3 regions of the Paenibacillus sp. OK076 genome follow, and region 2 is predicted to be linked to each of the others. Evidence: predicted binding sites of a transcription regulator. Region 2 holds the regulator's gene; each other region holds the start of a gene.
What was found. Region 2 encodes Rex, which represses fermentation and respiration genes when NADH is low (regulators of the CRP and FNR family bind a similar motif). Its sites were predicted from a motif close to TTGTGAAATATTTCACAA; they were not measured.

Region 1 (3,286 bases), on a different contig from region 2:
TTCACATTATAATGAGTACATGAAGTGAAATTAATCACAAAGATGACAGATTGGTAGTGAATATTTTCACAATACTTTGCTAAATTGTTTAGTGAATATATTCACAACTGTTAAAGCAAGTGCCGCAGCCTATTTTCAGTTATTCAGGAACTAATGATAGATGAAGAAAATGCTTATATTTATATACTCCAAGGGGGAACCTTATCATGAAAATCGCAGTTATCGGATGTACACACGCAGGAACCGCAGCCATCGTTAACACCGCCAAATTGTACCCGGATGCTACCATTACAGTGTATGAGCGCAATGACAATATTTCCTTCTTATCCTGTGGGATTGCGCTTTATGTAGGTGGCGTGGTGAAAGATCCGGACGGACTGTTCTATTCTTCGCCAAATCAACTGGCTGAGCTCGGTGTCGTTACCAAAATGCTTCACGAAGTGACGTCAGTAGATGCTGCAGGTCACAAACTTCAGGCTAAAAACTTGAAAACAGGGGAAGAATTCGAAGATACCTTCGACAAGCTGATCGTGACCACAGGTTCATGGCCTGTCGTACCGAAGCTGGAAGGCATCGAGATGGACAACATTTTATTATGCAAAAACTACAACCATTCCAACACGATCATTGAGAAAGCCAAACATGCCAAACGCATTACCGTGGTAGGGGCAGGATATATCGGGATCGAGCTGGTGGAGGCTTTCCAAATGAACGGCAAGGAAGTTACACTGATCGATAGCGTAGACCGGATCTTGAATAAATATCTCGACCCCGAGTTCACGGATGCCATTGAAGAGACGTTGACTGGACACGGCATCAAGCTGGCGCTGGGCCAAACCGTTCAGAAATTTACCGGAGAGAATGGCAAAGTGAACAAGGTCATTACATCCAAAGGAGAGTTCGAAACGGACCTCGTTATTCTGTGCATTGGTTTCCGTCCAAATACGGAGCTGCTCAAAGGCCAAGTGGATATGCTGCCGAACGGCGCAATCATCGTCGATAAATATATGCAAACCAGCCAAAAAGACGTCTTCGCTGCTGGAGACAGCTGTGCGATTCATTACAACCCAACCGGCAAGGCAGCGTACATTCCTCTGGCAACCAACGCCGTGCGGATGGGCACACTCGTAGCACGGAACCTGGTTCGTCCTACGACACCGTATATGGGTACACAAGGCACATCAGGTATCAAAATTTATGAGCAAAATATTGCAGGTACAGGTCTGACGGAAGCATCTGCTGCGGATGAGGGCCTGGTCGTTGAAGCTGTAACGCTTGAAGATGCTTACCGTCCGGAGTTCATGCCAACGGCAGAGAAGCTGCTGCTCAAAGTAATCTATGAACAGGCTACACGCCGCATTGTTGGTGCGCAGGTGATGTCACAGGCTGATCTGACACAGTCGATCAATACGATCTCTGTCTGCATCCAGAACAACATGACGGTAGATGAGCTGGCCTTCGTCGACTTCTTCTTCCAGCCACATTACAACAAACCTTGGAACTTCCTGAACTCGGCTGGTCTGCAAGCACTGCCACCAGTAGAAGTAAAAGCACCAGCGATGGTGTAACCATAATATCTGAGAACTGCCGCATTCATTCTGCGGCAGTTCTTTTTTACTTTTTCTGCACATCAAGCAACATACAAAGGAAATATTAAAATGTAGTTTTTAGACTTTGTGATAAAAGTAACAAACCTCACGAAACCTTCGCGATACAATGAACATATCAACCAAACAAGTTGAATTAGATGTTCATGAACTGTGAAGGAGAGGATCGTTATGGCAGCAAAAACACCTCTTGAGGTTGCACAATATACGGCGCATACGGGGATGAAGAAAGCCCGGAATCCGGTGTCCTCCGTACTGATACTCAGTTTTCTGGCAGGCGCTTTTATTGCGCTCGGATTTCTGCTGGATGTTCGGGTCATTGCCTCTGCTCCGGCCGAGTGGGGCAGCTTGGTTAACCTGATTGGTGCAGCAGTGTTCCCGGTAGGTTTAATATTGGTGCTGATTGGCGGCGGGGAACTGCTGACAGGTAATATGATGGCTGTTCCACTCGCGACGATTGCACGCAAACTGTCCGCAGGCAACATGCTGAAGAATCTCACCTTAGTCACAATAGGTAATTTCCTTGGGGCGATCTTTGTAGCCTATGCGTTTGGGCATGTGCTCGGTCTGACGGCAGAGGGGGCTTATTTGACCAAAGTGGTTGATATGGCTGGACACAAGCTGGACGACAGCTTCCTTCAGGCTTTTATATCCGGGATCGGGTGTAACTGGCTGGTAGCTCTCGCGGTTTGGCTGTCTTATGCATCGGATACGATGAGCGGAAAAGTATTGGGCATTTGGTTCCCAACGATGGCCTTTGTGGCTATTGGATTCCAGCACGTTGTCGCCAACATGTTCCTGATTCCTGCGGCGATCTTCGAAGGGCATTATTCGTGGGGGCAATACATCATGAATTTCATTCCGGTATGGCTTGGCAACCTGACGGGCGGGGCGCTGTTTGTGGCGGCTGCTTACTGGATGGTGTACCTGCGCAAGCATGAGCCGGAAGTGAAGCCTGAGGTGGCCATGGCGGCGGCCCAGCCTGTGGAGACGGAAGCCAGACCGATGTGGAGCAAGCAGGCGTAGCGGCATTTTCCGAGTTATCGAGTAGCGTTGTAACCGTGGTACAACAAGTGCAAAAACGAGTGGAAAGGCGAGTGCAAAATTTAACAGGAGAGGCGATTCTGATCTCGTTCAAGTCATGGCTGTCTGCTGTGATGGGCGGGAGAGGAATCGCTTTTTTTTAATGTACAATTATCCACGCAAAATAAATTCGCCATGACAAGGTTCGGGGGAACGAAACCTGTTCATGGCGAATTTCGGGAGTGGTCCATGATATGGCATGAGGAGGAAGTGGGGAAACACTAGCCTAATGCCTTATTTTTAATTTACCCCTAGATTTCGAGATTGAATCAAGGGGAAAAAAGATTTTTTGAAAAAAATGTGGAGCGGTTGTGGCGGTAAAAAAGACTGTTCTCTTTACGCGATTACCAGGAAGAGGATATGATATAAGGATAGCTTTGAAGGGGGAGGAACTTGTATATGATCGATCAGGAGAATGGCGTATTCCCGGCGGTTTGCCCGCTCGATTGTCCGGATACTTGCGGCCTGCTGCTTCATAAGGAGAACGGTAAGATCGTGAAGGTAGCGGGCAATCCGGACCATCCGATTACAAAAGGCGCCATCTGTAACAAAGTTCGAAATATGACGGAGCGGGTGTATCATCCCGAGCGGCTGCA
Region 2 (3,286 bases):
ATCCTGGTTATCCTTATTTTTGCCGATCAGGGTCCAGTATATGTTGTCTCCGCCGTCTTTCTGCCCCCAGACATACTTACGCAACTCTTCGTGGGACGTAATCCCCAGCTGTTTCTGAGCCGCCTGTATGGCCAACGCCTCTTCCTTGCGCTGATCCTGGGTAACATAGACATAATAACGCTGAAGTCCAAACAGAATCAGAACCAGGAGCAGCAGCGAAATCCATATCCACTTCTTTTTTTTCTTCAAAAGCCGAACTTCCTTTCCCTATGACGCTGCTGTCCTTGTAATTAACGGGCCAGCAAACTGTCAAATGCCAGTTGAGACTCACGCAGAATGCGCTCTTCATCCATCGTAAGACATTCGCCATGTTTAACCACCTGATTACCATCCACCCACACATGCTCCACATCTTTGGCTGAAGCCGAGTAGACCGTATGGGAAATCAGGTCCGTATGCGGATAGAAATGGGCCTGCTCGATGTTCAACGCGATGAAGTCAGCCTTCATGCCAACTTGCAGAGCGCCTGTATTGTTCAGGAATATAGATTTGGCCCCATATGAAGTTCCAAGCAGAAGTGCTTCCCCTGCCGGCACTGCAGTAGGGTCACCGGACACCCCTTTGTGAATCAAGGCAGCCAGTCTCATTTCTTCAAACATGTCAAGATTGTTGTTACTTGCTGGTCCGTCTGTTCCCAGGGACACGGTTACGCCAGCTTTCAACAGATCAGGCACACGTGCAACACCCGAAGCCAATTTCAGGTTACTGCCTGGATTGTGGGACACTGCTACATCATGCTTTGCGAGAATCTCGATCTCTTCATCATTCAGATGTACCGCGTGTGCAACCAGAGAAGGACGGGAGAAAAATCCTAGCTTCTCCAGATGTGCGACTGGACGCAGTCCGTAATCAGCCACGTTCTGCTCCACTTCGCGAAGCGTTTCAGACATATGCGTATGCAAAGGCAGATTCAGGTCATGAGCAACCTGTACCAGCTTCTCTATGTAATCCGGAGGGCAAGTGTAAGGTGCGTGTGGAGAGATTACGGTTGTAATTCTTCCGTCTGCTTGTCCATTCCATTGACGAGCAAATGCGGCGGACTCTTCCAGCTTGCGCAGTTGTTCTTCTTCTGAGCAAAGTCCGATGACCCCACGTGCCAGAGCAGCCCGAACGCCGGATTGTTCCACCACTTTCGCAACCTGATCCATATGATCATACATATCCAGGAAAGCTGTTGTTCCACCTTTCAACATTTCAAGCACGGATAGGGATGTACCCCAATAAACGTCTTCAGACGTCATTTTGGCTTCCATCGGCCACATTTTCTCCTGCAACCATACTTGTAACGCCAGATCGTCTCCATGGCCTCTCAGAAGCGACATGGCCGCATGACCATGCGTATTGATCAGACCCGGCAAGAAGAACAGTCCTTTTCCGTCCACCTTTGTCAGACTTTCGTCTCCTTCCGGCAATGTCTCACCAATATGCACAATCTTGTCATTCTCTACAACCATAAAGCCTTGAACCACGTTCCAATTCGCGCCTTCACTCACGGCAAATTTGCCGTTGTGAATTACCCATCTATTTGTCGTCATCTTCCTCGTCGTCCTTTCCATTCTCCAAGTAATAAGCCAGGCTAAGCAGATCCGTCGTAAAATCAGCATGGTGAATGCGAATATGCGGCGGGGTCTTCAGGATGGTTGGCGCAAAGTTAAGAATTGCTTCGATTCCTGACTCAATTAGCTGATCCGCAACATTTTGGGCTTCTGTATCCGGAACCGTGATAATACCGATGCGTATGTTATCCTTTTTGACCGAATCCGTTAATTCATTCATCGGCTGCACCGTCAAACTGTTGATTTGACTCCCAATCTTCGGACCATAGGCATCAAATACAGCGACAATCTTCATGTTGTCTTTGAGGTAAGCATTGTAATTGGACAAGGCATGTCCCAAATTACCAGCTCCGACAAGAGCCACATTGATCTGCTGGTCTATTTTTAAAATATGGCGAATTTTCTCGATGAGATATGAAACGTCATACCCGATTCCTTTACGACCAAAGTCACCGAAGTAAGCCAAGTCTTTACGAATCTGGGCCGGATTCAAATCCAACCTCAGTCCAAGTTCTTGTGAAGAAACCGTATTGACTTCGCGCTGATGCAGTTCATTCAAATAACGCAAGTAAACAGGCAATCTGCGCACCACGGCTTCCGAAATTTTATCTGATTTCATTCAATTGCTCCCCCTTACCAAAGCCACGATAGATAGATGAAAGATGAGCACCCTGTCTAAAACGATGCAACATGATTTCTGAATTAAACAGGATGCTCCTTGTTATATAATGGATAATTGCTTTATTCGCCTTACTCGCATATCCATGAAACGAATACATGATATTACTCAATTTTACAGCCAATCAGTGGCGTCATGCAATAATGGAAGCTATAGAGCGTATCTGTTATTGTTGCTCTTCAGTGGGTCTCTCGAGCCATTCCGAAATGCGTGGAACCATCTGCTCAGTGAGCATGTGCTCCATTTTGGGACCAGGTAATGAGTATAAAAAGTACTTGCCATAATACGCTTCAATAACGCGTGTATCGTATACAATTACAATGCCTCTGTCTTTGCCTGTACGAACCAGTCTGCCAAATCCCTGTTTGAAGCGGATGACAGCTTGTGGTACGGACAGCTTCATAAACGGGTTTTTCTTCTGCTGCTGCAAGAGCTCGCTCTTCGCTTCGACCAATGGATGATTCGGTGGCTGGAATGGCAGTCTGACAATCGCAAGACAGGTCAGAGCCTCTCCTGGAATGTCCACCCCTTCCCAGAAGCTGCTTGTGCCAAGAAGCACCGTTGCTTTCGCATCTTGGAAGCGGCGTGTAAGCTTGGAACGGCTGCCACTGTCCACCCCTTGCCCCAGCAAAGATATATCATTGCCTGACAAAGCCTCCTTGAGCGGGTCATAGACCTGGCGCAGCATGCGGTAGGAGGTGAACAACACCATCATGCGTCCACGAGTCGCAATAGCCGTTTCCGCGAGCGAGTGTACGAGCATATCCACAAAGTGGGCATCGCCTACACTGCCCTTCACGCTTGGGAAATCACGCGGAATGACAAGCAAAGCCTGATCGCGATAATTGAACGGTGACGGCAGCATGGACGTCAACAGACGGTTATTCTCGGCAGCTTCCTGCAAGCCCAGCTGTTCGATCATGAATTGAAATGACTTGTCAACGGAGAGCGTAGCCGATGTAAGCACAACGCTTTTCTTTTTATCAAAGAA
Region 3 (3,286 bases), on a different contig from region 2:
TCCGCCGGTTCATGAGTGATATCCAAATATACAAACGTACTGTTTGTCGATTCCATCTCACTGACAATGGCCCGGGCGACGATATCCCGTGGTGCCAGTTCAAGCTGTGCATGATATCGCTCCATGAAGCGCTCGCCTTTCACATTGCGCAAATAGGCTCCTTCGCCACGAACAGCCTCGGACACCAGGAAACGTGGGGCTCCCGGATAACAAAGGGAGGTCGGGTGGAACTGGATAAACTCCATGTCCCGGACAACCGCTCCGGCACGATAGGCCATCGCCACACCATCTGCTGTAGCCACTTCCGGGTTAGTGGTATATCGGTACAACTGTCCAGCCCCACCAGAGCATAATACGGTTGCCTCTGCCTTCACAAATACTTGCGAACCGTCAGCCTTCTGAACCAACGCACCTACACATTCTCCCTGCTCTGTAATCAGGTCAATGACAAAATGCTCATCCCACACTTCAATCCCGGGATGTTCATTCGCCTGCGCAGCCAATGCACGCACAATCTCATATCCCGTTGCATCTCCATTGGCATGCAAAATACGGCGGTGGCTGTGCGCACCTTCCTGCGTCAACGCCAACTCGCCGTTCTCCAGATCAAACAAAGTACCCAGTCGAATCAGTTCTTTCACGCCGTCCGGGCCCTCGTTCACCAATGCTTCGACTGCTTCGGAGCGGCATAATCCCGCTCCGGCAACAAGTGTATCCTGCAAATGATAGGCAGGTGAATCATCCTCAGCAATAACCGCAGCAATGCCACCCTGCGCATACCGGGTGTTACTTTCCAGTAACGACTTCTTCGTGATCATCAACACACTGCGTTGTTCACTCGCCTTGATCGCAGTAAACAAACCAGCAATGCCTGAACCAATAACCAGCACATCCGTCTCCACCATCGGCAGCGCGGACAGATCAAAATCCACTAAATATTGCGGTATCATGTTATTTCACCTGTCTTGGAGCAAGAGTAGCGCATGCTACTTCACCAGTAACATGCGCTCTAGTGATTCTCTGGCTTTGTCAGCAACAGCCGGTGGCACGTAAATCTGCGGCTTCATCGTTTCGAGACATTTAACCAGCTTTTTCAAGTTGTTGACCTTCATATTCGGACATACAAGGAACTTGGTAGCAAAGTGGAATTGTTTGTCCGGGCTATCGAGACGCAGTTGGTATCCTGTACCATCCTCAGTGCCTACGATAAATTCCTTAGCGGATGAATTTTTACAATATTCCAGAATGGCGGTTGTGCTACCTACGAAATCACCCATCTCTACAACCTCAGGACGACATTCTGGGTGAACAACAAACTCGGCATTTGGATGCTTCGCTCTCATTTCAACCACGTCTTTGACCGTCAGCATATCATGGGTATTGCAGTAACCTTCCCAGATAATCATTTTCTTGTCTGTATGTTGTTGCACATAATGTCCCAGATTTTTATCCGGTACCCAGATGATTTCATCGGAATCAACAGATTGAATGACTCTGACAGCATTGGCCGATGTACAACAGATGTCGGTCTCTGCCTTGATCTCAGCTGAAGAATTGATGTACGTTACAACTTTGGCATTCGGGTGCTGTGCTTTCAATTTACGTAAGCCTTCAACGTTCACCATGTCTGCCATTGGGCAGCCTGCACGCTCGTCGGGAATAATAACCGTTTTGTTAGGAGCAAGAATTTTAGCGCTTTCACCCATAAAATGAACCCCGCAAAAAACGATAACATCCGCATCGGTCTGCGCTGCCTTCTGAGCAAGCAGAAACGAATCTCCTCGGAAATCAGCGACCTCCTGTACCTCGTCACGTTGATAATAATGGGCAAGAATAATGGCATTCCGTTCCTTCTTCAACTCCATCAGCCGCTCACGCAGCTCCCGGTTCATCTCAGCCTTGCGCTCTAAAGCCAGAGCTTCCACCTGTGATCCTCTCCTTATCGGAACAGCCTCTACGCTGTTTTATATGGCAAATCCAAGTCGTTATTTTCGCTTGAGAAACGAATCACAAGCGGTTTAACACCTAATGTACACAACGTTCACGACTCTGTCAATAAATGAAAACGCCCCAGAACAAGGACATAACCGCCCATTTCCTACGTGGTTCGCCCTAAAGCTCCCGGTTATCATTATCTATACAATTTGAAGGAATACATAAAAAAAGAGAGCCCGAAGGCTCTCTTTAGTCATCTGCCACGATAGGCAGATGGTGTTATAAATTAAGACGTTGGCTTCGTTCCACCATCATCTGGGTCATTACTGTTTCCTTTATCCAGGTTCGGAGCTTCGTTAGGAATATCTCCGGCTGGTGGCTCAGGCGTTTCATCTTTGCCTTGGATACGGACACGTACATCACCGATGTTGTCGATGATCGCTTCTCCGCCTTCGCTAGGCGTACCTTCGCCATCGTTGCTGTTTTCATCTTTTGGAGTCAGGGAACCGGTCTCGATCAATTGTTTGATCTGATCCATTTCCAATGTTTCCACTTCCAGCAACGTTTGAGCGATCAGATGCACTTCTTTGGAATGTTTAACGAGCAAGTCTTTACACTTCTCATAACATTCGTTAATAAAGCGTTGCATTTCCTGATCGATCTCGTAAGCGATGGAATCTGAGTAATTCTGTTCGTGACCGATATCACGACCCAGGAATACCTGTCCCTGCGAACTACCGAACTGCATAGGTCCCAGCTTCTCACTCATACCATACTCCATAACCATGCTACGGACAATACCCGTAGCTTGTTGGAAGTCACTGTATGCACCGGTACCGATTTCCCCGATAAAGAGTTCTTCGGAAACACGGCCGCCAAGGAGTCCAGTAATTTTGTCCAGCAATTCTTGCTTAGTTACAAGCATACGATCTTCTTTTGGCAACATGATTACATATCCACCCGCACGTCCGCGCGGAATAATGGTAACTTTATGTACCATATCGGCATGTTCCAGGAAGTAACCTACAATGGTATGACCTGCTTCGTGATAAGCAACAATACGTTTTTCACGGTCACTGATAACACGGCTTTTCTTCTCCGTACCCACAATGACACGGTCAATCGCTTCGTCTACCTCACGCATGGAAATATCTCTACGATTACGACGTGCCGCAAGCAATGCCGCTTCATTCAAGAGATTTTCCAAATCTGCACCGGAGAATCCGGTAGTACGCTTCGCAATAATGTCCAGCTTCACATCTTTGGTGAGTGGTTTGTTGCGTGAGTGTACTTTCAGAACCGCTTCACGACCTCTCACGTCAGGGCGATCAACCGTGATTTGACGGTCAAA

Region 1: the regulator Rex is predicted to act here: its motif matches at 1,675-1,692, upstream of BMY78_RS21560 (formate/nitrite transporter family protein).
Region 3: the regulator Rex is predicted to act here: its motif matches at 1,996-2,013, upstream of nadA (quinolinate synthase NadA).

The regions. Positions count from the first base shown of each region.
Region 1 covers NZ_FOCH01000002.1:626,267-629,552, forward strand. Annotated here, with positions in the region: gene BMY78_RS21555 (FAD-dependent oxidoreductase) at 207-1,568, shown strand; gene BMY78_RS21560 (formate/nitrite transporter family protein) at 1,779-2,633, shown strand; gene BMY78_RS32630 (hypothetical protein) at 2,615-2,794, shown strand; gene BMY78_RS21565 (molybdopterin-containing oxidoreductase family protein) at 3,090-3,286, shown strand, end outside.
Region 2 covers NZ_FOCH01000001.1:3,598,112-3,601,397, forward strand. Annotated here, with positions in the region: gene BMY78_RS15880 (cell wall elongation regulator TseB-like domain-containing protein) at 1-249, opposite strand, end outside; gene BMY78_RS15885 (amidohydrolase) at 291-1,595, opposite strand; gene BMY78_RS15890 (redox-sensing transcriptional repressor Rex) at 1,582-2,235, opposite strand; gene dinG (ATP-dependent DNA helicase DinG) at 2,462-3,286, opposite strand, start outside.
Region 3 covers NZ_FOCH01000009.1:17,795-21,080, forward strand. Annotated here, with positions in the region: gene nadB (L-aspartate oxidase) at 1-950, opposite strand, end outside; gene nadA (quinolinate synthase NadA) at 987-1,925, opposite strand; gene ftsH (ATP-dependent zinc metalloprotease FtsH) at 2,222-3,286, opposite strand, start outside.